DNA from 4 places in the Aliiroseovarius sp. genome. Region 1 is predicted to be linked to each of the others. Evidence: riboswitches for the same ligand, from Rfam matches in the RefSeq annotation. Region 1 holds a riboswitch; each other region holds the start of a gene.

Region 1 (5,438 bases):
ATCTGCGCCCTGCGCCGAAAAGGCAGTGGCGTTGACTATGGCCGCGGGGGTGAGCCGTGCGACCTGATCCGCGATCCAGGGCGCATGGGTGCCCTTGAGTGTGGGCGCGAAGAGGCCGATGGCGTCGAAACCACGTGCCTCCAGCGCGCTAATCAGCGCGTCCACCGGATCGGTGTCCGCCGAGGTCAGGTAGGAGCGATAGAAGGTGACGAGGGCAAGCGGTTTGTCGCCCGGCTCCGGCGCGGGCACGACGCCCTGGCCCGGGTGATAGAACCCAGCCTCGGGCACGGTCTTGGCGCCGCGCACGGGGCCCGCGTAGAGCCCGGCGGCGAGCGACAATTGCGCCAGCGCGGCCTGGGCGGCCACGGCGCCGCCTGCCTCGCAGAGCTGCTGCAAACGGCGCAGGGTCGAGGTGGGCAGGGTCGAAAGCTCGTCCAGACGCGGGTCGGGGCGGCCATCGGCAGGCAGGATGGCCAGAGCGATCCCCCGCCGCCGTGCCATGTCTTGAAGCGTCGCCAGCCCATAGGCCCAGTAGCTTTCCCCGCCGATCAGCCGAACCAGGATGGCCTTGGCGCCCACCAGGGTCTGTTCAGCGTAAGTGTCGACCGACAGGGGATGTTTCAGCGCCACCAGGTTGGCGAGACGCAGTGAAGGCAAGTTGCCATCCGCCCCCCCATTCGCCCTGTGCCATCCTGCCGCGAAAGCCCCCAGGTCACTGTCCGAGAAGGACAGCACGACCAGCTCCGCAGGGCTCTGACCGAGGTCCTGCGGGGTGTCGCTCTGATCGAGCCCGTGGCTTTCGCGGAAGACGACGTGCATCGGTGCTTAGGCCTCCAGCACAGAACGAATGGCGGCTTCGTTGATGTCGTGATGTTCGGCAATGACCACCAGCTGGGTGCGACGTTCCTGCGCCCCCCAAGGCTGGTCGAATTGCGCGCGGACCCGCGCGCCGACCGCCTGCACCAACATGCGCATCGGCTTGCCTTCGACGGCGACATAGCCCTTCACGCGCAGGATCTTCTGCTCGCGGGCCAGACGTTCGATATTGCCTTGCAGCGTTTCGGGATTGGCGACCTCGCCCAGGTCGATGACGATCGAGTCGAAATCGTCATGTTCGTGGTCGTGATGGCCGTCATGGTGGCTGGGACGCGCGTCGAGGTCATCTTCGGCGGCGGCTTCCAGCCCCAGCACGACACGCGGGTCGACCACGCCTTCGCTCATCGGGATGATCGGCAGCTCGCGCGGGGCTTCGGCCTCAATCACGGCACGGGCCTTGGCGAGGCCCTCTTCGCCCGCCAGGTCGGCTTTGGACAGAAGCACGATATCGGCGCAGGAGACCTGATCCTCGAACACCTCGGACAGGGGCGTTTCGTGGTCCAGGCTATCATCGGCCTCGCGCTGGGCCTGAACGGCATCAAGGTCGGGGGCGAATTGGCCCGAGGCGACGGCCTCGGCATCGGCCAGCGCGATCACGCCGTCCACGGTGATGCGCGACTTGATTGCGGGCCAGTCGAAGGCTTTCAGGAGCGGTTTCGGCAGCGCCAGGCCCGAGGTCTCGATCAGGATGTGATCGGGTTTTTCCGGCAGGGCCATCAGGGCTTCGATCGTGGGGATGAAATCATCGGCCACGGTGCAGCAGATGCAGCCGTTGGCCAGCTCCATGATGTTGTTTTCCGGGCAGTTCTCATCCGCGCAGCTCTTCAGGATGTCGCCATCCACGCCGGCGGTGCCGAATTCATTGACCAGAACCGCCAGGCGCTTGCCTTGGTTGTGGGTCATCAGGTGACGGATCAGCGTGGTCTTGCCGGAGCCGAGGAAGCCGGTGATCACGGTGACGGGGGTTTTCGACAGGTTGCTCATTCGGCGGCCTCCTTGGTGGATTTCTGCGGGGCTTGTGGGGGAATGCGGGCAATGGATTGCTTGCGGAAGATCTCGGGCCGTTCACGCCAGGGCACGACACCGTCGGTGGTGGCGGCATAGGCGGTCACGCCTTCAACGATGGCGGGTACATGGGTGTCCGGGTCCATGTCGCCGTAGATGTAGGTCCAGCGTTCAGCCCCGCCTTCGATCACCATGGAACAGCCGCGCGAGCAGGCGGACAGGCATTCGACAGGGCGGATGCGGACATGGTCGGGCAGGGCGCCGGATAGAGCATCATGCAGACGGGCCCCGGGGCGAGGGCCTTCGGCGTCAGTGGGGGCACCGGCGCGGCAGGTGGTGCAGACGGTGACGGTGACCTTGGCGTCAATTTCGGCCATGTCGTCCATTGTGCCTTCCCTTTCCAATCTGTGGCGAAAGGGGGCAGGCCAGCCAGGGAACCGGTCCGAGACCGCTGTTCCGACAAGCCGGTCGCGATACACCCCGTTCGCCCGTTACGTACAGTGCTGGCAGGTCTCCCGGCTTGCAGAGTTCGAAACGTGTGGACCCCGGGGGGTGTTGTTCCGATGGCCACCCACCTTCCCGACCCTGTGGGGCCAGTGGTCGGGTGACCTCTCTGTTCACGGTCGCGGGGGCGGCTGCGCCTCGGCCTGTGGTGGCCTGTCGCATTCCCTCTTCGCCTGCCTTACGACAGGAACCAGCTAGGCCAGATGTGGCCAAGTGCTTATTGTTGTCAAGCATCAAGGGGGTCGGATTGCTGCAGGAAAACGACATGTCGGGGCGTTACTGGCCGGGCCGGGGGGCTTTGGCCGCGAGTTACCGGATCATGTTCCCGTTGACGGCGATCTGGGCGGCGTTGTCGGTGGCAATCTGGCATGTCCTGCCGACGAGCCTGGACCAGGTTGCCGATCCCTATCTGTGGCATGTGCATGAGATGACATTCGGATTTGGCGCGGCGGCCCTGTTGGGGTACCTGCCATCGGCCTGCAGCAGCTGGACCGGGCGGGCGCCTGTGTCGGGTGCTGCGGTGGCTCTTCTGGCTGGGCTGTGGGGTGTGGCGCGCCTGTCTATGCTGATCTCGGACATGCTGCCTCTTGCCTGGCTCGCCAGTGCGAATGCCGCAGTGTTCTGGGCGCTGGCCCTGGTGCTGGCGCGTGAGGGGATTCGCGGCGCAACCGCCAAGATCTGGGCTTATGTCGGTTTTCTTTGTCTGGCCGGAGGCGCCTCTGGCACGGTGCTGGTCGGGTCAGTGCTGGGGGGCGGTTTCGACGCGGCGCCTCTGCTGGCGCCTCTGCTGTTTGCCGCCCTGCTGGTGGTGGTCGGCGGGCGTATGGTCTTCGGCTTTCTGAAGTCCGATGCCAGCCGACGCGGTCGGGCGGCCGGGAGGGACCTGCCGTTGCTTGGGTGGATCGGTGCCGCGGCGCTGGGGCTGGCAGCGGCTTTGCTGATCTGGGGCCGAGACGAACTGGCAGGGTTTGCGTTGTTGACCGCTGCCCTGTCCCAGGCCGTGCGCCTGCCCACATGGTCGCTTGGCCGGGCCCATAGGGAGCCCCTGTTGCTCATGTTGGCGCTTGGGTTCCTCTGGCTGCCACTGGGGTTGGGGCTGTGGGGCACGGCCCTGATCGGGGTGGACCTGGTCGCGTCCCCCAACGCGATCCATGCTATGATCATGGGGGCCATGTCATCGTTGATCATGGCTGTCGCCGCCCGCCCGGTGGCCCGGCGTGGCGCGCTGGGGCTGGAGGCCCGCCCCTGGATGCTGCCCGCCTTCGGGTGCCTTCAGGCGGCCATTGTGATGCGGGTGGCAGGTTGGCAGGACGCGGCCGTCCTGGCCTGGAGCTTGGCTTGGCTGCTGTTCTTGGCAGGTCTGCTTACCCGCTGTCACGATCCGGTGCCGCGCCCGATTTTCAGCGGATCGCGTCGGTGAAAGCCGCGCGATTGGTCGGTGGCAGCATTGACAGTGTGCGCGCGCTGCGCTTCTACTCCGTTTCCGACCAGACAGGACACGAGGCCGCCCATGACCGACGATAACGCCCGCCACGCTGCAAAGATGGCCAAGAAAAAGGCCGCACGCGACCGCATGATGGAAACCAAGACCGGCGAGAAGGGGTTGGTGATCGTGCACACTGGTCCCGGCAAGGGCAAGTCGAGCTCGGGCTTCGGCATGATCCTGCGCTGTATCGCCCACGGCATGCCCTCGGCGGTGGTGCAGTTCATCAAGGGCGGCTGGCAGACCGGTGAACGGACCCTGATCGAAGAAAATTTCTCGGACCTTTGCCAGTTCCATGCGATGGGCGAGGGTTTTACCTGGGAGACCCAGGACAAGTCGCGTGACATTGCCGCCGCCAAGGCCGGGTGGGAAAAGGCCAAGGAGATGATCCTGACGCCTGAGATCCAGATGGTTCTGCTGGACGAGATCAACATCGCGCTGCGGTACGATTATCTGGACATTGCCGAGGTCGTCGCCTTCCTGCGCGACGAGAAACCCGAGATGACCCATGTGATCCTGACCGGGCGCAACGCCAAGGAAGAGCTGATCGAGATCGCCGACCTGGTGACCGAGATGACCATGGTCAAACACCCGTTCCGCGATGGCATCAAGGCGCAGAAGGGCGTGGAGTTCTGATCCACGTCGCCCCGTTTCGTCGCGGGGTCCAGGTCGGCTGCCAGCCCTGGTCTGGAAAGGTGGTTGCGATGGGCAGAGGTCCTTGGCCACCTGCCGGGCCGGCCGGACACGCTGTGCCGAAAGGCTTGCTGGCCCGTGGCTAAGGCACGAGGGGGCGGGCCAAGGCAATTGAGTATGTCGTCGGCCCGCCCGTCCCACAAGTCGGCCCCACAAACGGTGGGCTCCCGCCGCCCGGCTACGCCCCTTCGGGGTCTTGCCGCCCGTTGGGCGTGGCCCGTCTTGCTGACGCAAGCCGGGCAGGGGTGCCTGGACAGGGCCCGTTTTCAGCTTTTGCCGATAGGTGCCTCTGCCCCTGCCTGTGTGCTTTGGCCTTGGCAAGCCCCGGCCAAGCGGGTCTTTTAAAACCAGCCAAGTTCGAGGAGCCGTGATGACACGCCGATATTTCGCCCCCGAAGGCGGGTTGCCGCCGCAGGACCAGATCCTGACCGACCGCGCCATGTTCACCGAGGCCTATGCGGTGATCCCGAAGGGCACGTTCTCGGACATCGTGACCTCGGCCCTGCCGTTCTGGGAAGGCGCGCGGTTCTGGGTTATCGCCCGGCCGCTCTCGGGCTTTGCCGAGACGTTCTCCCATGCCATCGCCGAGCTGGTGCCGGGGGGCGGCAGCGACCGGCCGGAACTGGATCCGGGCGCCGAGGCGGTGATCTTCGTCGTCGATGGCACGGCAGAGCTGCGCATCGGCGATGAAACCCATCAGCTGGCTCCGGGCGGATACGCTTTCCTGCCGCCGAGTGCCGATTGGTCGGTCTGGAACCGAGGCGATGCGCCTGCGCGGTTCCACTGGATCCGCAAGGCCTATGAGGCGGTCGAAGGGCTGGAGGTGCCAGAGGCATTCGTGACCTCGGATGCGGATGTCGACCCCACGCCCATGCCC
Region 2 (5,438 bases), 600 kb from region 1:
CAAGGAGATTGCCAAGCGTGATGGTTACGCCCTTGGGGGCGCCGGTGGTACCGGATGTGTAGAGCAACGCGGCGATCTGGTCCGCGCTGCCTGACAGTGTCGGGGCATGGCAGGCCACGGGATCGAGGCGGGAGCTTATGTGCGCGATGGTGTCTGCGCCGGTCAAGTCGGCGAAGTCCCCGTGGTCACTGATCATCGCCGCCGCGCCGCTGGCGACGAGCAGCCCTGCCGTGGCGGCCGGTGGAGAGGACGGGTGAACGGGAACCGCAACGAACTCCGTCATCAGCGTGGCAATGAACCCGATGATGGCGTCAGCGGGGGAACGGCAAAGAAGCGCGACCCTGTCCCCCGGTTTCAGGCCAGCAACTTCAAGAGCATCAGCGACGGCCCGGGCTCGCGCGAAGGCATCAGCGCGCGATAGACGTCCGCTGGCGTCGGACAACAGGTCTGATTTACTGGTTGTGAAAAGCTCATCGGACAAAGCTATATTCCGTTCTGTAGCTATAATGGCGACCCGATGCCGCGGATCCATCACATTAGTAAACACGCTGGCACCTGAGTAAACAAGGCACTGCGGTACAACGGCTCGCACCTTTGCCCGTTTGCTCCTTCACTTGCTCGCATCGATCAGATTGCAGAGTTTTGCTGATCGCATTGCCGGCGTCGGCTTGAGCTCTCCAAGCTCAACTCATTTCTGGGATGCTGCCTGGACCATGAAGGCAGTATTCATGGGGGAACCGGCAAATGACTGCTGCGGTCCACCTAGCTGACCTTGAGGCTAATCGCAGCAAAAGACCGCTTCCCGCCCTGGGTGAAGGACGGTCACGACCGCTTTGGGCTGCCTGCGGTCATTCGCCACGATTGCCAAGAGTAGCAGCCTCGGGCCGAAACCGGTCGCAAGATCTTTCAGATCGTGCTGGTGGATGTCACCGACCCCGGCTCCGTCCATGCTGCTGCCGCTGCTGGTCGAACTGATGATCATCGCCGTGCTGCTGACCGCCCACCTGGCGCCCGTGATGTGAGGTGATTCTGTAGAAGTGACACCCCCGGTTGACCTGCCAGGCCCGCACATATCTCGAAGGCCGGACAACACCCGTTTTACGGCGTGTTTCAGCGCTGGCAGGTCCACAATGCTTGACAAACTGCCGCAGGCCGGATTTCTGTAGCGCTGATGGTTCCCGCCAGACCCAAGGTCGCGGGATGAAAAGGGAACACGGTGAGGTGTAGCCATCAGGCGCCAATTCCGTGACTGCCCCCGCAACTGTAAGCGGTGAGCGACGTCGAAGATACCACTGACCTCGAAGGGGTCGGGAAGGTCGACCAAGCTTTGACCCGCGAAGTCAGGAGACCTGCCATCCAAGTTGAAACTGACCCGGAGCGGGGCGCTCTGGAAGGAGGCTGGATGACACGTCTTTCGCGTAAGGACAAACTGGGCACCTTCGTTCTGCGCTTGATGGCAAGCGGGGGCGACCATGTCCCAAACAGATAATCACCAAGACCACACTTTGTTGGTCTGCACGACATGTGCGGGGCCAACTGCGGCGGCACGAATGCGGGCTGCGTTGACAGCGCGACTGCCAACCGGCTTCACCATCCGCCCGGTTGACTGCATGGCGGGATGCGACCACCCGGTGGCCGTCGGCTTTCAGGCGCCAGGCAAGGCCACCTATCTGTTCGGCCCCATCGCCGGGGACGAGGATATCGCGGCCATTGCGGAGTTCGCCCATCAATATGATGCGCATGAAACCGGTTGGACCTCGGCAACCGAGCGCCCGCGCGCGCTCTATGACAAGACCCTGGCCCGCCTGCCCGGGCACAAGTCGCGGGGGTGGGCGCATGCATGATTTTTTGAGTGTCGATAACCTGGAGTATTTTGCGCTGAACGGCGACCGGCTGATCAGCGATGTCTCGTTCGACCTGCCCCGCGGCGCTCGACTGGCGATTGCCGGGCCAAACGGGGCGGGCAAGACCACGCTTTTGAACCTGTTGTCGGGGATCGAGGAAATCGCCCTGGGCGACGTGACCATCGAAGGGCAGAGCCTGCGTGACATGCCGCTGGAGCAGCGGGCCCGCCGCATTGCCCTGGTCAGCCAACATTCGGCCCCGGATGGGCGGTTGAAGCTGCGGGAGTACGTGGCCTTGGGGCAAATGCCGATTTGGGCCGATCATTCTGCCACTGAACATGCCGAGGCCATGGACCGCATCCTGGGCCTGACCGGGCTTGCCGCGCTGGCCGACAAGCCGATGGACCGCTTGTCGGGTGGCGAACGTCAACGGGCGCATATCGCCCGCGCCCTGGCACAGAAGCCGCAGATCCTGTTCCTGGATGAACCGACCAACCACCTCGACCCCGATGCCAAGGGACGCATGCTGTCGCTGGTGGCCGCGCTGGGGGTGACGGTGATCATGGTGGTGCATGACCTTGTGATGATCCCGGAGTTCGCGACCCATGTCGCCCTGATGAAGGACAGCCGCCTGACCGGGTTCGGCTCGGTTACCGAGGTTCTGACCCCCCAGGCAGTCCATGACACGTTCGGCGTCAATTACCTGCTGTTGCCCCATGGCGACCGGCAGATCCCGACGCTGGATATCCGAAAAACAGAAATCCACATCTGAAGGAGTGAGTGAGGATGAAGATGTACCTGCCCGCAGCCGTGCTGCTGGGACTGGCCCAGGCCGCCTCGGCCGAGGTCACGGTGGACAATTGCGGCGCGCCGCTGGTGTTCGAAAAGACGCCCGAACGCATTGTCGTGCATGACATGAACATGACCGACATGGCCTTTGCCCTGGGTCTGCAAGACAAGATCGTCGGCCTGACCGGCATTACCGGCTGGTACAAGACCAGCCCGGATTTCGACGCCATGCGCGGTGACATCCCGGAGCTGGCGCCGAAATACCCCACGGTGGAAAACCTGGTCGCCGCCGAGCCCGACATGTTCTTTGCTGGCTGGTATTACGGCATGAAACCTGGCGGGGACGTGACCCCGGACACGCTCGCCCCCTTCGGCATCCAGACCATGGTGCTGACCGAAAGCTGCGTGCACCTGCACGAAGGCCGCCCGGTCGCCTCGATGGACCTGCTGTTTGGCGACGTGCTGCGTCTGGGCGAGGTCATGGACGTGAGCGACAAGGCCGAGATGCTGGTTTCCGGCTGGAAAGAGCAGCTGGCGGCGATCGAAGCCAAGACGGCGGATGCCGAAAAGCCGCGTGTCTTCCTGCTGGACGGCCCGGCGGACGCGCCCTTTACCTCGGGCAAGTTCGCGATCCCCGACGCGATGATCTCTGCGGCTGGGGGCACCAACGTGACCCATGACATGGACACCAGCTGGGGTCGCACCTCGTGGGAGGCCGTCGCCGCCGCCAACCCGGAGTTCCTGGTCCTGCTGGATTATCAGACCGGCAATGGCGCCGCCGACACGTTCAAGTTCCTGCAGGAACATCCGGTCATGGCCCATATTGACGCGGTCAAAAACGAGCGCTGGATCGGCCTGCGCTACGAAGAGCTGACCCCTGGCCCGGCGAATATCGACGCGATCGAAGCCATAGCGAAAGCCATGCACCCGGATCTGTTCTGAAGTGGGTCGTTTCGGCCTGATACTGATGGGAGGGGCGGCCGTTCTGGTCGCCCTGATCCTTCTGTCCGTGCTCTACGGCACGACCGCCATTCCCCTGGCCGAGGTCTTCGCCGCCATCGCCACGGGGCTTGGCTGGAGCGACGCGGACCCCACCCCGATGGGCCGCATCATCTTTGACCTGCGCCTGCCGCGCGCGCTGTTTTCCGCCATCATCGGCGCGGGGCTGGGCATTGTCGGCGTCGTACTGCAAACCACCACACGCAATGACCTGGCGGACCCGTTCCTGTTCGGCCTCTCCTCGGGGGCCGCTGCCGGCGCCGTGCTGGTCATTACCGTCACCGGCGATGTGCTGGGCATCTGGACCCTGCCGCTGGCCGCCTTCTGCGGCGGTATCGTCGCCTCAGGCATCGTGCTGGCGCTGGTGCAGCGCCTGCGCACCAGCGCACCCGAGAAACTGATCCTGGCGGGCCTCGCCGTGTCCTTCCTGTTCGCCGCCATTACCAATTACCTGATCTTCGCGGGCGATAGCCGCGCGGCCCATTCCGTGATCTTCTGGATGCTCGGCGGGCTTGGCCTGTCGCGGTGGGAGACCTTTCCCCTGGTCCTGCTGGGCCTTGGCATGATCTTCGCCTATGCGCTCTTTCGCCGCCGCTGGCTGGACGCACTTTTGGCGGGAGATGTCACGGCGACCAGCCTGGGCGTGCCTGTGCATCGTCTACGCATGATGATGTTCCTTGTTGCCGCCCTGTCCACGGCGACCTTCGTCTCGGTCGCGGGCGTGATCGGCTTCGTCGGCCTGATGGTGCCCCACCTGGCACGCGGGCTGGCCGGGCCGCTTCATACCCGCCTGGTGCCCACCGCCGCGCTGATCGGTGCGATGCTGCTGACCGCGTCGGACATCCTCTCGCGCCTGCTGCTGGCCCCGCAGGAGCTGCCGGTCGGCGTGGTCACGACCTCGCTGGGGGCGGTCTTCGTCTTTGCGCTGCTCCTGGGAAAACGCGCGCGTCACTAGCGCCCGCACCACCCCGTTGGGTTTCGCCCGCTTTGGCGCTATCACGGGGGCACTCCGGACAGTCACGAGGCTCCCATGACCCAATTCGCCACCTACCCCAGTCTTGAAGGCAAGACCGTCCTCGTCACCGGTGGCGCGTCTGGCATTGGGGCCGAGATCGTGCGCAGCTTCGCAGAACAGGGCGCGCGGGTGGGCGTTGTCGATTTCGACGTGGATACCTCCCACACCCTGCTGTCGACACTCGATGACCGCCACGCCTTCGCTCCCTGCGACCTACGCGACATTGCGGCACTGCGGGCGGCCTTCGCCGATCTGACGGCCCAGCTCGGCCCCGCCCAAGTGCTGGTCAACAACGCCGCACGGGACGATCGGCATGGGTGGCAGGATGTAACGCCGGACTATTGGGATGAACGCATGCAGACCAACCTGCGGCACATGTTTTTCGCGGCCCAGGCGGTCGCGCCCGCGATGATCGAGGCCGGTGGCGGGGCGATCATCAACATGGGCTCCAACGCTCCGAAAGAGGCGGTGGGCGGCATGGCGGCCTATACCACCGCGAAACAGGCGGTACACGGGTTGACCCGCAGCCTCGCGCGGGACCTGGGTCCGCACCGCATTCGCGTGAACACCGTCGTGCCCGGCTGGATCATGACCGAGCGGCAAAGGGCGCTGTGGGCCACGCCCGAAGCCCTGGCGAAACATCTGGACAAGCAATGCCTGCCCGATGCCATCGACCCGGTCCATGTGGCGCGCATGGTGCTGTTCCTGGCCTCGGATGACGCCGCCATGTGTACCGCCGGCGAATACCTGGTCGAAGCGGGCACCGCCTAGGCCAAACATCGGAAATCGGG
Region 3 (5,438 bases), 2.9 Mb from region 1:
CCCCTTCGTGGTCATCGGGCCGCGCGCCCGGGTCGGGGCGCGGGCGCGCATCGACGCAGGCGTGACCATCGGCGAAGACGTACAGATCGGCGACGACTTGCTGCTCCATTCCGGCGCACGCATTGCCCGCGGCGTCGAGATCGGCCACCGTTTCATCGGCAATCAGAACTGCGTGGTGGGCGGCGATGGGTTCTCGTTCACCACCCGCGACAAGAGCGCGGTGGAAGAGCTGCGCGGTGACCTCGATCACGCGGGCGAGGCCGTGGCCGGATCCAGCCAATGGCAGCGCGTGCACTCCCTGGGCGCGGTCGAGATCGGTGATGACGTCGAACTCGGCGCCGGGTCGACCATCGACCGGGGCACCATTCGTGCCACCCGCATCGGGCGCGGCACCAAGATCGACAACCTCGTGCAGATCGGCCACAACGCGGTGCTGGGCGAGGATTGCCTGGTCTGTGGTCAGGCGGGTGTCGCTGGATCCGCCCGGATCGGCAATCGCGTGGTGCTGGCGGGCCGGGTGGCGGTCAGCGACAACCTCTTCGTTGGCGACGACGTGATTGCTGGCGGCGGGGCCGGGATCATGACCAATGTGCCCGCAGGGCGTGCCGTTCTGGGCACCCCGGCGGTCAAGATGGACACCCAGCTGAAGATCAACCGCGAACTCAGGCGCCTGCCGCGCCTGGCTGATACCATTCGCGAGCTTCAAAAAGCTGTTTCACAAATGACGCAAAAGGACTAAATCACCTCCTAATTCCGGGAGGACGGAAAGGAAATATCATGTCTGAGACCATCAAGGATCGCGTCATCGCCATCATCGCCGAGCAAGCCGTTCTGGAGCCGGGAGATGTCAGCCTTGATCAGACGCTGGAAGACCTGGGCATCGACAGCTTGGGTCTGGTCGAAAGCATCTTCGCGATCGAGGAAGCCTTCGATATCTCTGTGCCCTTCAACGCCAATGATCCGTCGGATTCAGATTTCGACATCTCGTCGGTTGCCGCGATCATCACGGCGGTCGAAGGCCTGGTCGCCGAGCAAGCCGCATGACCTGCCGCGGGCGGCGCGTCGTAATCACCGGCCAGGGTACGATCAACGCTCTTGGCACCAATGTCAGCGAGACGTTGGAGGCCATGCGCGAAGGGCGCTGTGGGATTTCCGAGCTGGAGTTTCAGGACGTCGACCGCCTGTCGATCCGCATCGGCGGGCAGGTCAAGGGCTATGACGCCGAAGCGCAGTTCAATCGCCAGCAGATCGCGCTTTATGACCGGTTCACCCAATTCACCCTTGTGGCCGCGCGCGAGGCGATCGGGCAGGCGGGGTTGAGCTTTTCCGGTGACCTGGCCACGCGGTCCGGCGTGGTGCTGGGCACTTCTGGCGGCGGCATGAACACGCTGGATGAGAACTACCGGTCTGTCTACGAGGACGGCAAGAACCGCGTGCACCCCTTCGTTGTGCCCAAGCTGATGAACAATGCGGCGGCCAGCCACGTGTCGATGGAATACAACCTCAAGGGGCCGAGCTTTACCGTCGCCACCGCCTGTGCCAGCTCGAACCACGCGATGGGTCAGGCGATGCAGATGATCCGTCACGGCGGCGCCGATGTGATGATCACCGGCGGGTCCGAGGCGATGCTGTGTTTCGGCGGGATCAAGGCCTGGGAAGGGCTGCGCGTCATGTCGCGCGATGCCTGCCGCCCGTTTTCTGCGAACCGCAACGGCATGGTCCAGGGCGAGGGCGCGGCAATCTTCGTCTTCGAGGAATACGAACATGCCCGCAAGCGCGGCGCCGAGATCCTGGCCGAGGTGGTGGGCTTCGCGATGAGCTCGGATGCGTCCGACATTGTCATGCCCTCGAAACAGGGCGCGGCGCGCGCGATCCGGGGCGCGATGCAGGACGGGGCGTTGAACCCGGAAGATATCTGTTATGTCAACGCTCATGGTACCGGTACGGCGGCCAATGACAAGACCGAATGTGCGGCTGTGGCCGATGCCTTCGGGCATCACGCGGATGACCTGATGATCAGCTCGACCAAGTCGATGCATGGTCACCTGATTGGCGGCACCGGCGCGGTGGAACTGCTGGCCTGTATCATGGCCCTGCGCGAAGGGGTGATCGCCCCCACGATCGGCTATGAGGAGCCGGACCCGGAGTGTGCGCTGGATGTGGTGCCCAACGTGGCGCGCCAGATGGAATGCGAGGCGGTACTGTCCAATGCCTTCGCCTTTGGCGGGCTGAACGCGGTGTTGGCCTTGCGAAAGGTGGCGTGAGGGACGCTTTCCCCGTTGTGGTCCATTAAAAGGGATCCAATAAAAAAACGCCGCCCCGAGGGCGGCGTTTTCGTGTCTGGGCCTGTGGCGGCTTATTGCTGCGGCAGAACCGGCGGCTGCAGCGAGTCAAAGGCGGCGGTGAAGCCGGTCAGCGAGATCGGCAGCTGCACGCGCTGGTCCGGTGCGACGGCGGGCACGATAGTGGCGGTCGCCACGCTACCGGCCTTCATTGCCGCGATATCCGCGGGGCCAAAACCCAGCTGAACCAGGCAGCCCTGTGCGGTGCAGACGCGGAAGGCGTATTCCTTGCCACCGCCACTGTCCACGGCAATGGTCAGCTTTTCGGTCAGCAGTGTTTCCAGGGGGGCAACAAAGGTGGCCCCGGCCAGGGCCTGGCTGCCCTCGGGCAGGCGCACGATGTTGATCTCGGCGACTGGCGTTCCGTCCGCGTCCTTCAGCAGCTGATACATCTGACACGGATCGTCGCCGCCCGGGTTGTGGGCGCAGCGGCGCTCCCAATCGCCATGAACCTCGGCGACATAAATCTGGCCGGGCTGGCGTTCCGCATCGGTGCCCATGTCCAGACCGGTCACACCGGCGTCGGCTTCGGCCTCGGCCTCAGCTGCGGCGTCTTCACCTTCGGCCGGGGCGGCCTCGCCGCTGTCCTGTGCCCAGCCGGTCGAAGCGGTGCTCAGCGCAAACAGTGCGGCCAGGGTAAGCGGTTTCAACAGATCTGCCTTCATGTGCAATGTCCTGTGTTTATCATGAACCTGTTCGGACGGATGCTTAACATGGCTGGAACAGGCTGTCAGGCGCAAAACGACTGCCTGACGCGCCATGGGGGAATTCCGCGTGTCCCCGGCCGTTCAGTGTTTGCTTGCCGCGTTCCGGACGGGAGGTGACGCAAATTCGCCTGACACCACGACCTGCCCGTGTTAGAGCGCAGAGGATGGTTTCGTTCGGCGCGCCCTGCGTGTCGGACGATCAGGGAACACGGTGCGGCGCCCACGATCCGTTCAACGGCGCCAATTCCGCGACTGCCCCCGCAACTGTAGGCGGCGAGCACCCCGGCATGACCACTGATCCGAGGCTTTCGAGCAGAGGATCGGGAAGGGCCGGGCGAGCCATGACCCGCAAGTCAGGAGACCTGCCATCGCCTGTAGACAACCCGGGCGGGGTGCCCCGGCGTGGATGATCCGTCCGCCCGTAAACCCCGTTTCAACGCGCGGAGGGCGACATGACCCGGAAAGACGAAACGATCATCTGCACCACCTGTCCGATCACAGGCGGGGCCTGCCTGCAGGGCCATGCTCTGTTGACACGATTGAGCGCTGCCATCGGTGCGGCGGGCGACACGCTGGACGAGGAATTCGAAATCTCCGGCGCGGCGGATGTGGCGGGCTGCGGGCGGCCCTGCCGCCTGGCTTGGCGCGCCACGCGGGACGAGGCCTGGCTGGCCGGGGATGTGGATGCGGACCTGTCCGAGGACGAGGTTTGGGCGGCGGCCAAGGCCGGGCGCGGCTTGGTCATTGCCACCCGTCAGGTCGAGATGGCGCTGAGTTGACACAAAGGTTGGTCGCGCCGCCGCTGGCGCACCCACCTGCCGGGAACGATATTCCGGCCCCCATCATTTTCTTGGAAAAAGCACAAAGAAAAAGGGCCCTGGATGAGGGCCCTTTCCTGATTTTTCACTCCCTGCCGGACCGGCCGGCTTATATTGTGTCGGAACGCTATGACGTTTGGTCGCATCGGTCAACAGGGGAAAGTGGTTGTTTTTCAACATTTTCGAAAAAAAGCCGCGCCCGGGGGCGCGGCCAGTCTGACAGGGAGGAAGTCATCCGGGCGAAAGAGGACACTGCCCGGATGATTTCACCCTAGCGCAGAAGGGTTAATTTTGTATTTTCAACCCAGAAGTTTTCCACAGGAAGTAGAGGCGGGCTCATGGGCAGCGATATGGACGGGCGCATTTTCATTGGCGGCGGCGGGGCTGAATACGTTGAAAAACAAGGACTATTGCTGAAGTATGCCAACCGCCACGGGCTGATCGCGGGGGCTACCGGCACCGGCAAGACCGTCACTCTGCAGATCCTGGCCGAAGGCTTTGCTGCCCAGGGCGTGCCGGTTTTCCTGTCGGATGTGAAAGGGGACCTGTCGGGCCTGGCGGCCGCGGGCTCGGAGGGGTTCAAGCTGCATGACGCCTTCATGAAACGGGCGGGAACCATCGGCTTTGACGACTATAAGTATGGTGCCTTCCCGGTGACTTTCTGGGATCTCTATGGCGACCAGGGGCACCCGATCCGCACCACCGTGTCCGAGATGGGGCCGCTGCTGCTGTCGCAGCTGCTGGAACTGACCGAGGCGCAGGAAGGTGTGCTGAATATCGCCTTCCGCGTGGCGGATGAACAGGGGCTGCCTCTGCTGGACCTGAAGGACCTGCAGGCGCTGTTGGTCTGGGTTGGGCAGAACTCCAAGGACCTCAGCCTACGCTACGGCAATGTCTCCGCCAGCTCGGTTGGGGCGATCCAGCGGGCATTGCTGGTGCTGGAAAACCAGGGCGGCGCGCGGCTGTTCGGTGAACCGGCGCTGGAACTCAGCGACATCATGCGCACGGATACAGACGGGCGCGGGCGGATCTCGATCCTGGCGGCGGACAAGCTGATGGGCTCGCCGAAGCTTTACGCGACCTTCCTTCTGTGGCTGTTGTCGGAACTGTTCGAGGAACTGCCCGAGGTCGGGGATCCCGACAAGCCCAAGCTGGTCTTCTTCTTTGACGAGGCGCATCTGCTGTTCGATGACGCGCCCAAGGCGCTGCTGGACAAGGTGGAACAGGTGGCGCGGCTCATCCGGTCCAAGGGCGTGGGCGTCTATTTCTGCACCCAGAACCCGGCCGATGTGCCCGAGGATATCCTGGGTCAGCTCGGCAACCGCATTCAGCATGCGCTCAGGGCCTTTACCGCCAAGGACCGCAAGGAGCTGCGCCAGGCCGCCGAGACCTATCGCGACAACCCGCGTTTCGAGACCGAGGACGCGATCCGCGAGGTCGGCGTGGGCGAGGCCGTGACGTCCATGCTGGAGCGCAAGGGCGCGCCCGGGGTGGTGGAACGCACGCTGATCCGCCCGCCGTCCTCGCAGCTGGGGCCGCTTGACCCGAAGGATCGCAAGGCGCTGATCAAT
Region 4 (5,438 bases), 450 kb from region 1:
CGTGGCCCTCCAGCCTTCATACGTTCCGACAATGGCCCCGAGTTTGTTGCACAAGCGGTTCGGGATTGGATCGCAGCCGTCGGCTCTCAAACTGCCTACATCGAACCGGGAAGCCCATGGGAGAACGGATATTGTGAAAGCTTCAATGGCCGGTTCCGGGACGAACTGCTCAACGGGGAGATCTTCTATACCCTGCATGAAGCCCAGATCCTGATCGAAGAATGGAGGAAACACTACAACACAAAACGACCTCACAGTGCATTGGGCTATCGCCCACCGGCACCCGAAACCATCATCCCGATGGAACACAGGCCGATCATGCACTAACTATCAACCTGGACCAGTCAGATGGGGCGGCTCAGGAAACAGGATATCAAGTTCCTGCGCCAGGCCAAATACCTGGTGGAACAGGGCTATTCCGTCTTGATGTATGACATGCGCGGACACGGCGAAAGCTTCCCTGAGATTTGCTGAAGCAGAGCAACCCTACGGATATCGGGAAGCGCATCCTTCATGCGGCGAGTTACCAGTTTGGACTGGTCATCAAGCTTGCTCTATTTGCGATTGAAGAGGCCCTCTACTTCGCCGACACGACTTTGGAGGAACGCCATTTCGCGGTTGCGTTCAAGAATTGGAAGGGGTGCGCAGAGGCTTTCAACCCGTTTTTGGTCAACGACTTCCTTCAGATCGACACTCAGAAGATGTTCACTTCCGAGGAGCTGGTTTGATGCTGAAGATCAGATCCCTTCCTTTGACTGTCGAGTATCACACCGGGGAGTCGGCAACCTCGGTTGCTGCGCGCCTGGCAAGGCGTAATGGTGCACCGCGGCTGATAACCTTCTGCTCTGACATTGGTCTCGACTACTTTGCACTGGCGAATGGTGAAGAGATCGAGGTGAGACGCCTGGCTGCGTTTGCTGGCGTGGATCACGATGAGCTGGTGAAGAACACGCCGAGCGTTGTTCGCAAGGACTGGTTCAGATTGGGGGAGGCCGAGATCAAGTTTTCGGCCTTTCAACGTACCCGACCAAGGGTTTGCCCGATTTGCATCGAGGGTTGTGTGGCGGAGACCGAAAGCGCTCGGCACATCAACCGGGATCAGCCCAACTTATTGCTGCACGTGTTTGTAGCAGACACCGCTGTGTTCTGCAGGAGTTGCCAAGGCCAGCCTCGAACAAAGATCATTTTGACATCGCGAACCTGGCCATAGGCTTCACGCCTGGCAAGCCGGAGTTCTTTCCCGAAGGGAGCCTCGGGTTGATCCATCACATGGGGGAGAGAGTAAAAGGAGCGGCCGGGGCAGGGTGGTTTGACAACCTTCCCTTTCATGTCGCAACCCAGACCTGTGAGAACTTCGGACTTCTCCTTCTGAAGGGCCCGACCACGAACCGGCAGCTCGTGTCAGATCTGGATTGGGCCAAGTCAGGCCATATTGGGTTCACTTTTCTGCGCCATGGCCCCGACGCGATGATTGAAAAACTCGCCGAACTGGAACGCAGGCGTCCCAACGACAACTCCCTCTACCGAGCTCGGTTTGGCGTCTTCTTCGAGTGGCTTCGCAATCGCGAAGATGATCCTGCCTTCGATGCAATCCGCGATCCAGTTCGGCAGTTCATTTTCGATACCTATCCCGTTCAGAAAGATGCATTGGTCCTCGGCGTCAAAAACCCAAGACGAAAGCTCCACACACACCGATCGCTTTCTAAAGAACGTCGGCTGGATTTCACCAAAACGGGTCATGCCCTCCTTCAGCGTGGCGATGTCCGGAAGAACGACAGCAACAGCTTCGAACTGCTGCGATACGTACCATCAAATGTGGCTGATGAGATTGCACATGAGTTGAATAGGGTGTTCACGGCCGAGCGGACGGCGAAAAAGCTCGGTGTGACACGTGCAACCCTTTCCCAGCTTTCTCAAAACAGGCTCATTCAGCCTCACTTCAAACATCGAGGCGCGGTCCCTGGTTTCCATAGCAACGAGATTTGGCGCTTTGCCACTTCCGTGACCAAAGGATGGGTGCCTTTTCTCGGCAACAAGTCAGCGGCCAAATGGGTATCTTTTCAAGATGCCGCCAAGCGATGCAAATGCGCTACTTGGCAAGTGCTTGGCATGGTCATCCCCTACGGTTTGCCGGTGACCAACCCGGATCGGAAAAAGAAGCTGCTCTCCGACCACATCACCTGCCCAAGGGCTTTGGCCAGGAAATATGATGAAGTCGAAAGGAACGCAGTCACCTTTCTGAAAGCGGGCAATATGTTGGGGTGTAATACAGCTCAGGTCGAAGAGCTCGTCGTGCGAGGTCTACTCACGGAGACACCCGCGTTTGCGATCCGGTCGAGAAAGAAATACCGGACCGTCGAACTGGCGGGTGTCCACTCCCTGCTAAACGGTGATCAGCAAATCTGACTGTCTGAGGGGGACGAGCGGGTGCTGCTCTGGCCACTTTTTTCGACTTCCCAGTGGAAGAACTTTCCTGAGTCAAAGGAAGAAACGCCAGCCTTTTTCGCAATCCGATGTCGGATTGCCCAATGAAATAAGGGACTCCGGTGGAAGGGTTATGGTGAGTCACCCACCCTTGGCAGTTCGAAGAAAGGTTCCGTTGGCGGCGGCCTTTTACGTTGATCGGTGCAAAGACAGGATTGTTTTTAACTCCGAGCCACCGTTTCTTTTCTTAAATCTCAGAAGCGGTGTTTCCGCGTCCCATGAAAAATTTTCTTTCCAGCATGCTTTAAGAATTCTTTACAAAACGTCTTCCTCGTACTACCTCCGATTCCGCTTCGGTCCTGTCGGCATGCCGGTGGGATAATAGGGAACACGGTGAGGTGTAGCCATCAGGCGCCAATTCCGTGACTGCCCCCGCAACTGTAAGCGGAGAGCGAGGCCGGACAAAGCCACTGTGCCGCCAAGCGGTGCGGGAAGGCCCGGCCAAGCTGCGACCCGCGAGTCAGGAGACCTGCCGAGGTGATCACCCAATCCGTACGCGGGGTGCGTGCGAGATTACGGTCTGTCCGTCGTGGTGACATTTTCGCCGCGGCCGGACTCCAAGATCTTCGACCGCAAAAATGGACTACTGCCCGCCCGCGAAACGAGGCGAGGCAATTCAGAGGGACGTGGCCAATGCTTGCCCGTATTCTTTCCACGACCGCGTTTGTCAGCGCGGTCTCCACGCCTGCGATCGCGCAGGATTACACCGATCTCGGCACCATTATCGTCTCTGGCGACCTTACGCTGTCTGCGAACCGCGGCGAGACCACCAAGACCGAGCGTAGCGGCTCTACGGTCGAAATTGTCACCCGTGAAGATCTTGAAGAAGCCGGCGACATTCAGGTCGCTGATTATCTTGCCACGCTTCCCGGTCTCAGCGTGACGGGCAACGGTGGCATCGGTTCGACCACCAGCCTGCGCATTCGTGGTTCATCCGGGCGCTATATCGGGGTTTACGTTGACGGTATCGACGTGAACGACCCGTCCGCCCCGCAGATTGCGTTTGATTTCGGAGGGTTGACCACGGACGATATCACTCGGATCGAAGTGCTTAAGGGCGCGCAGTCCGCCCTCTATGGTTCCGAAGCCATTGCTGGTGTCATCAATATCACCACGAACCGGGCCACCGAGCCGGGTCTGCACCACAACCTTGCGGCGGAATACGGCTCGCACAACACCGCACGGCTGTCGTACAACATGAGCTATCTTGGCGATTACGGCAGCTTCGCCGCCACGCTGAGCCACATTCGCACCGATGGAATTTCGGCCGCGGACGAGAACGCAGGCAACACCGAGGACGACGGCCACGAGGCCACCCGCCTGAGCTTCTCGGGTGAGTATGCGGTTTCGGACACGGTCACCATCGGCGGCTCGGGTTTCTGGCAGACCTCGGAAACCGAGTACGACGAATATAGCGGTGGCCCGGTGGACGGTGTGTCTCCGGACGAGCTGTCGGAAAGCGACCAATTCGGTTTGCGCGGCTTCGTGCGTGTCGAAGGTGGCGCGGTCGAGCATGAGTTCTCGCTGCAGTATTACCAGAACGACAGGCTTTCCTCCGGCACCAACGCCTGGGGGCCCTTCGCCTATGACTATCTGGGGGAGCGGATCGGGCTGGCTTATCAAGGTCAAGCCGAGCTGACCAACGCCACGCTAACCTTCGGGCTGGACGCGACGCGCGAGTCTTATGAAAGCGGCGTGCAAAACGGTGAACATGACATGCTGGGGGCCTGGGTTCAGGCCGATTGGCACCTGTCGGAGCAAGTTGAGTTGGTGACTGTCCTGCGTCACGACGATCATTCGGACTTTGGCGGCAAGACCACCGGCCGCGTGTCGCTGGCCTGGCTGCCCACGCCGGATATCACGGTCCGGGCCGCGGTGGGTACCGGGTTCCGTACGCCGTCGCTGTTCGAGCTCTTCTCGTCACCCTATGGCAATGCGGCGCTGCAGCCGGAAACCTCGGTCAGCTATGAGCTGGGTATCGAAAAGCGTTTTGACGGTGGTGAAGTTTCGGCCACCTTGTTCAGGACCGAGATCACCGACCTGATCGCTTGGTCGCCCACTGGCTACACGCAGACACCGGGGACCGGATGGGCCCAGGGGGTCGAGCTTGCCGCGGCCTTCAAGCTGTCCGACAGCCTGGATATGACGGCATCCTACACCTATACCGACAGCGAGAACGCTGCGACAGGTATGCGGCTGGCCCGGGTGCCGATGCACACGGCTGCCGTCCGCCTGAATGCCGAGGTGACGGATCGTTTGTCGACGGGCCTTGCAGTCAAGCATGTCGCCGGTCTGAACGATACGACCGGACCGCTGGCGGACTATACCGTGGTGGATGCTACGGTGACCTATGATGTTTCCGACAGCGCCGAGCTTTACCTGCGCGCCGAGAACCTGTTTGACGAGGAATATCAGACCGTCACGGGTTACGGCACGCCGGATCGCTCGTTCTACTTCGGCGCGCGGATGCAGTTCTGAGACTGGATCGTGCCATTATGAAGATCGGCTCTCACGCAATGGCCATGACTGCGATCGTGGTTATGGCCGCCACGTTCACCCTGGCTGGGCTTGTCCCCGGCCAGGGCATTCGCGCGGCCAGTGCGGCTGATCTGGCACTGTCGAGCCAACCGCCGCGTCGAGTTGTGTCGATGAACCTTTGCACCGACCAACTTGCGATGATGCTGGCCGCCCCCGGCCAGCTCCTGTCCGTTTCCTACCTGTCCTTTGACCCGCGTGGGTCCGCGATGGCCGGGGAGGCGCAGAAATACGTTCCCAACCATGGCCTTGCCGAAGAGATCTACCTGCTCGACCCCGACCTGGTGATCGCGGGCCGGTTCTCGACCCGAGCGACCGTTTCGATGCTGCGCCGTCTGGGTCTGCCGGTTGTGGTGATGGACCCTGCCTATTCCCTGTCTGAGGTTCGCGACCGTATCACCGAAATGGGTGAGGTTCTG

What was found. A riboswitch is a leader RNA that binds a small molecule or an ion and turns the genes downstream of it on or off. The one in region 1 is predicted to bind cobalamin.
Region 2: another riboswitch for cobalamin. It lies ahead of ACO07D_RS07415 (DUF1636 family protein); the one in region 1 lies ahead of ACO07D_RS04340 (DUF1636 family protein).
Region 3: another riboswitch for cobalamin. It lies ahead of ACO07D_RS18615 (hypothetical protein); the one in region 1 lies ahead of ACO07D_RS04340 (DUF1636 family protein).
Region 4: another riboswitch for cobalamin. It lies ahead of ACO07D_RS01920 (TonB-dependent receptor plug domain-containing protein); the one in region 1 lies ahead of ACO07D_RS04340 (DUF1636 family protein).

The regions. Positions count from the first base shown of each region.
Region 1 is NZ_CBDDIE010000003.1:642,978-648,415, reverse strand. Features, by position in the region: gene cobN (cobaltochelatase subunit CobN) at 1-819, opposite strand, end outside; gene cobW (cobalamin biosynthesis protein CobW) at 826-1,860, opposite strand; gene ACO07D_RS04340 (DUF1636 family protein) at 1,857-2,267, opposite strand; cobalamin riboswitch at 2,370-2,595, opposite strand; gene ACO07D_RS04335 (NnrS family protein) at 2,651-3,805, shown strand; gene cobO (cob(I)yrinic acid a,c-diamide adenosyltransferase) at 3,896-4,504, shown strand; gene ACO07D_RS04325 (bifunctional allantoicase/(S)-ureidoglycine aminohydrolase) at 4,932-5,438, shown strand, end outside.
Region 2 is NZ_CBDDIE010000003.1:1,244,660-1,250,097, reverse strand. Features, by position in the region: gene ACO07D_RS07420 (class I adenylate-forming enzyme family protein) at 1-442, opposite strand, end outside; cobalamin riboswitch at 1,156-1,371, shown strand; gene ACO07D_RS07415 (DUF1636 family protein) at 1,473-1,844, shown strand; gene ACO07D_RS07410 (ABC transporter ATP-binding protein) at 1,837-2,616, shown strand; gene ACO07D_RS07405 (ABC transporter substrate-binding protein) at 2,631-3,575, shown strand; gene ACO07D_RS07400 (FecCD family ABC transporter permease) at 3,601-4,587, shown strand; gene ACO07D_RS07395 (SDR family NAD(P)-dependent oxidoreductase) at 4,663-5,418, shown strand.
Region 3 is NZ_CBDDIE010000003.1:3,557,836-3,563,273, reverse strand. Features, by position in the region: gene ACO07D_RS18635 (UDP-3-O-(3-hydroxymyristoyl)glucosamine N-acyltransferase) at 1-739, shown strand, start outside; gene ACO07D_RS18630 (acyl carrier protein) at 778-1,044, shown strand; gene ACO07D_RS18625 (beta-ketoacyl-[acyl-carrier-protein] synthase family protein) at 1,041-2,264, shown strand; gene ACO07D_RS18620 (invasion associated locus B family protein) at 2,357-3,007, opposite strand; cobalamin riboswitch at 3,198-3,433, shown strand; gene ACO07D_RS18615 (hypothetical protein) at 3,502-3,828, shown strand; gene ACO07D_RS18610 (helicase HerA-like domain-containing protein) at 4,218-5,438, shown strand, end outside.
Region 4 is NZ_CBDDIE010000003.1:189,225-194,662, reverse strand. Features, by position in the region: partial or broken gene ACO07D_RS01945 (IS3 family transposase) at 1-327, shown strand, start outside; gene ACO07D_RS01940 (hypothetical protein) at 349-474, shown strand; gene ACO07D_RS01935 (hypothetical protein) at 468-728, shown strand; gene ACO07D_RS01930 (TniQ family protein) at 728-1,210, shown strand; gene ACO07D_RS01925 (hypothetical protein) at 1,258-2,406, shown strand; cobalamin riboswitch at 2,762-2,975, shown strand; gene ACO07D_RS01920 (TonB-dependent receptor plug domain-containing protein) at 3,118-4,962, shown strand; gene ACO07D_RS01915 (ABC transporter substrate-binding protein) at 5,007-5,438, shown strand, end outside.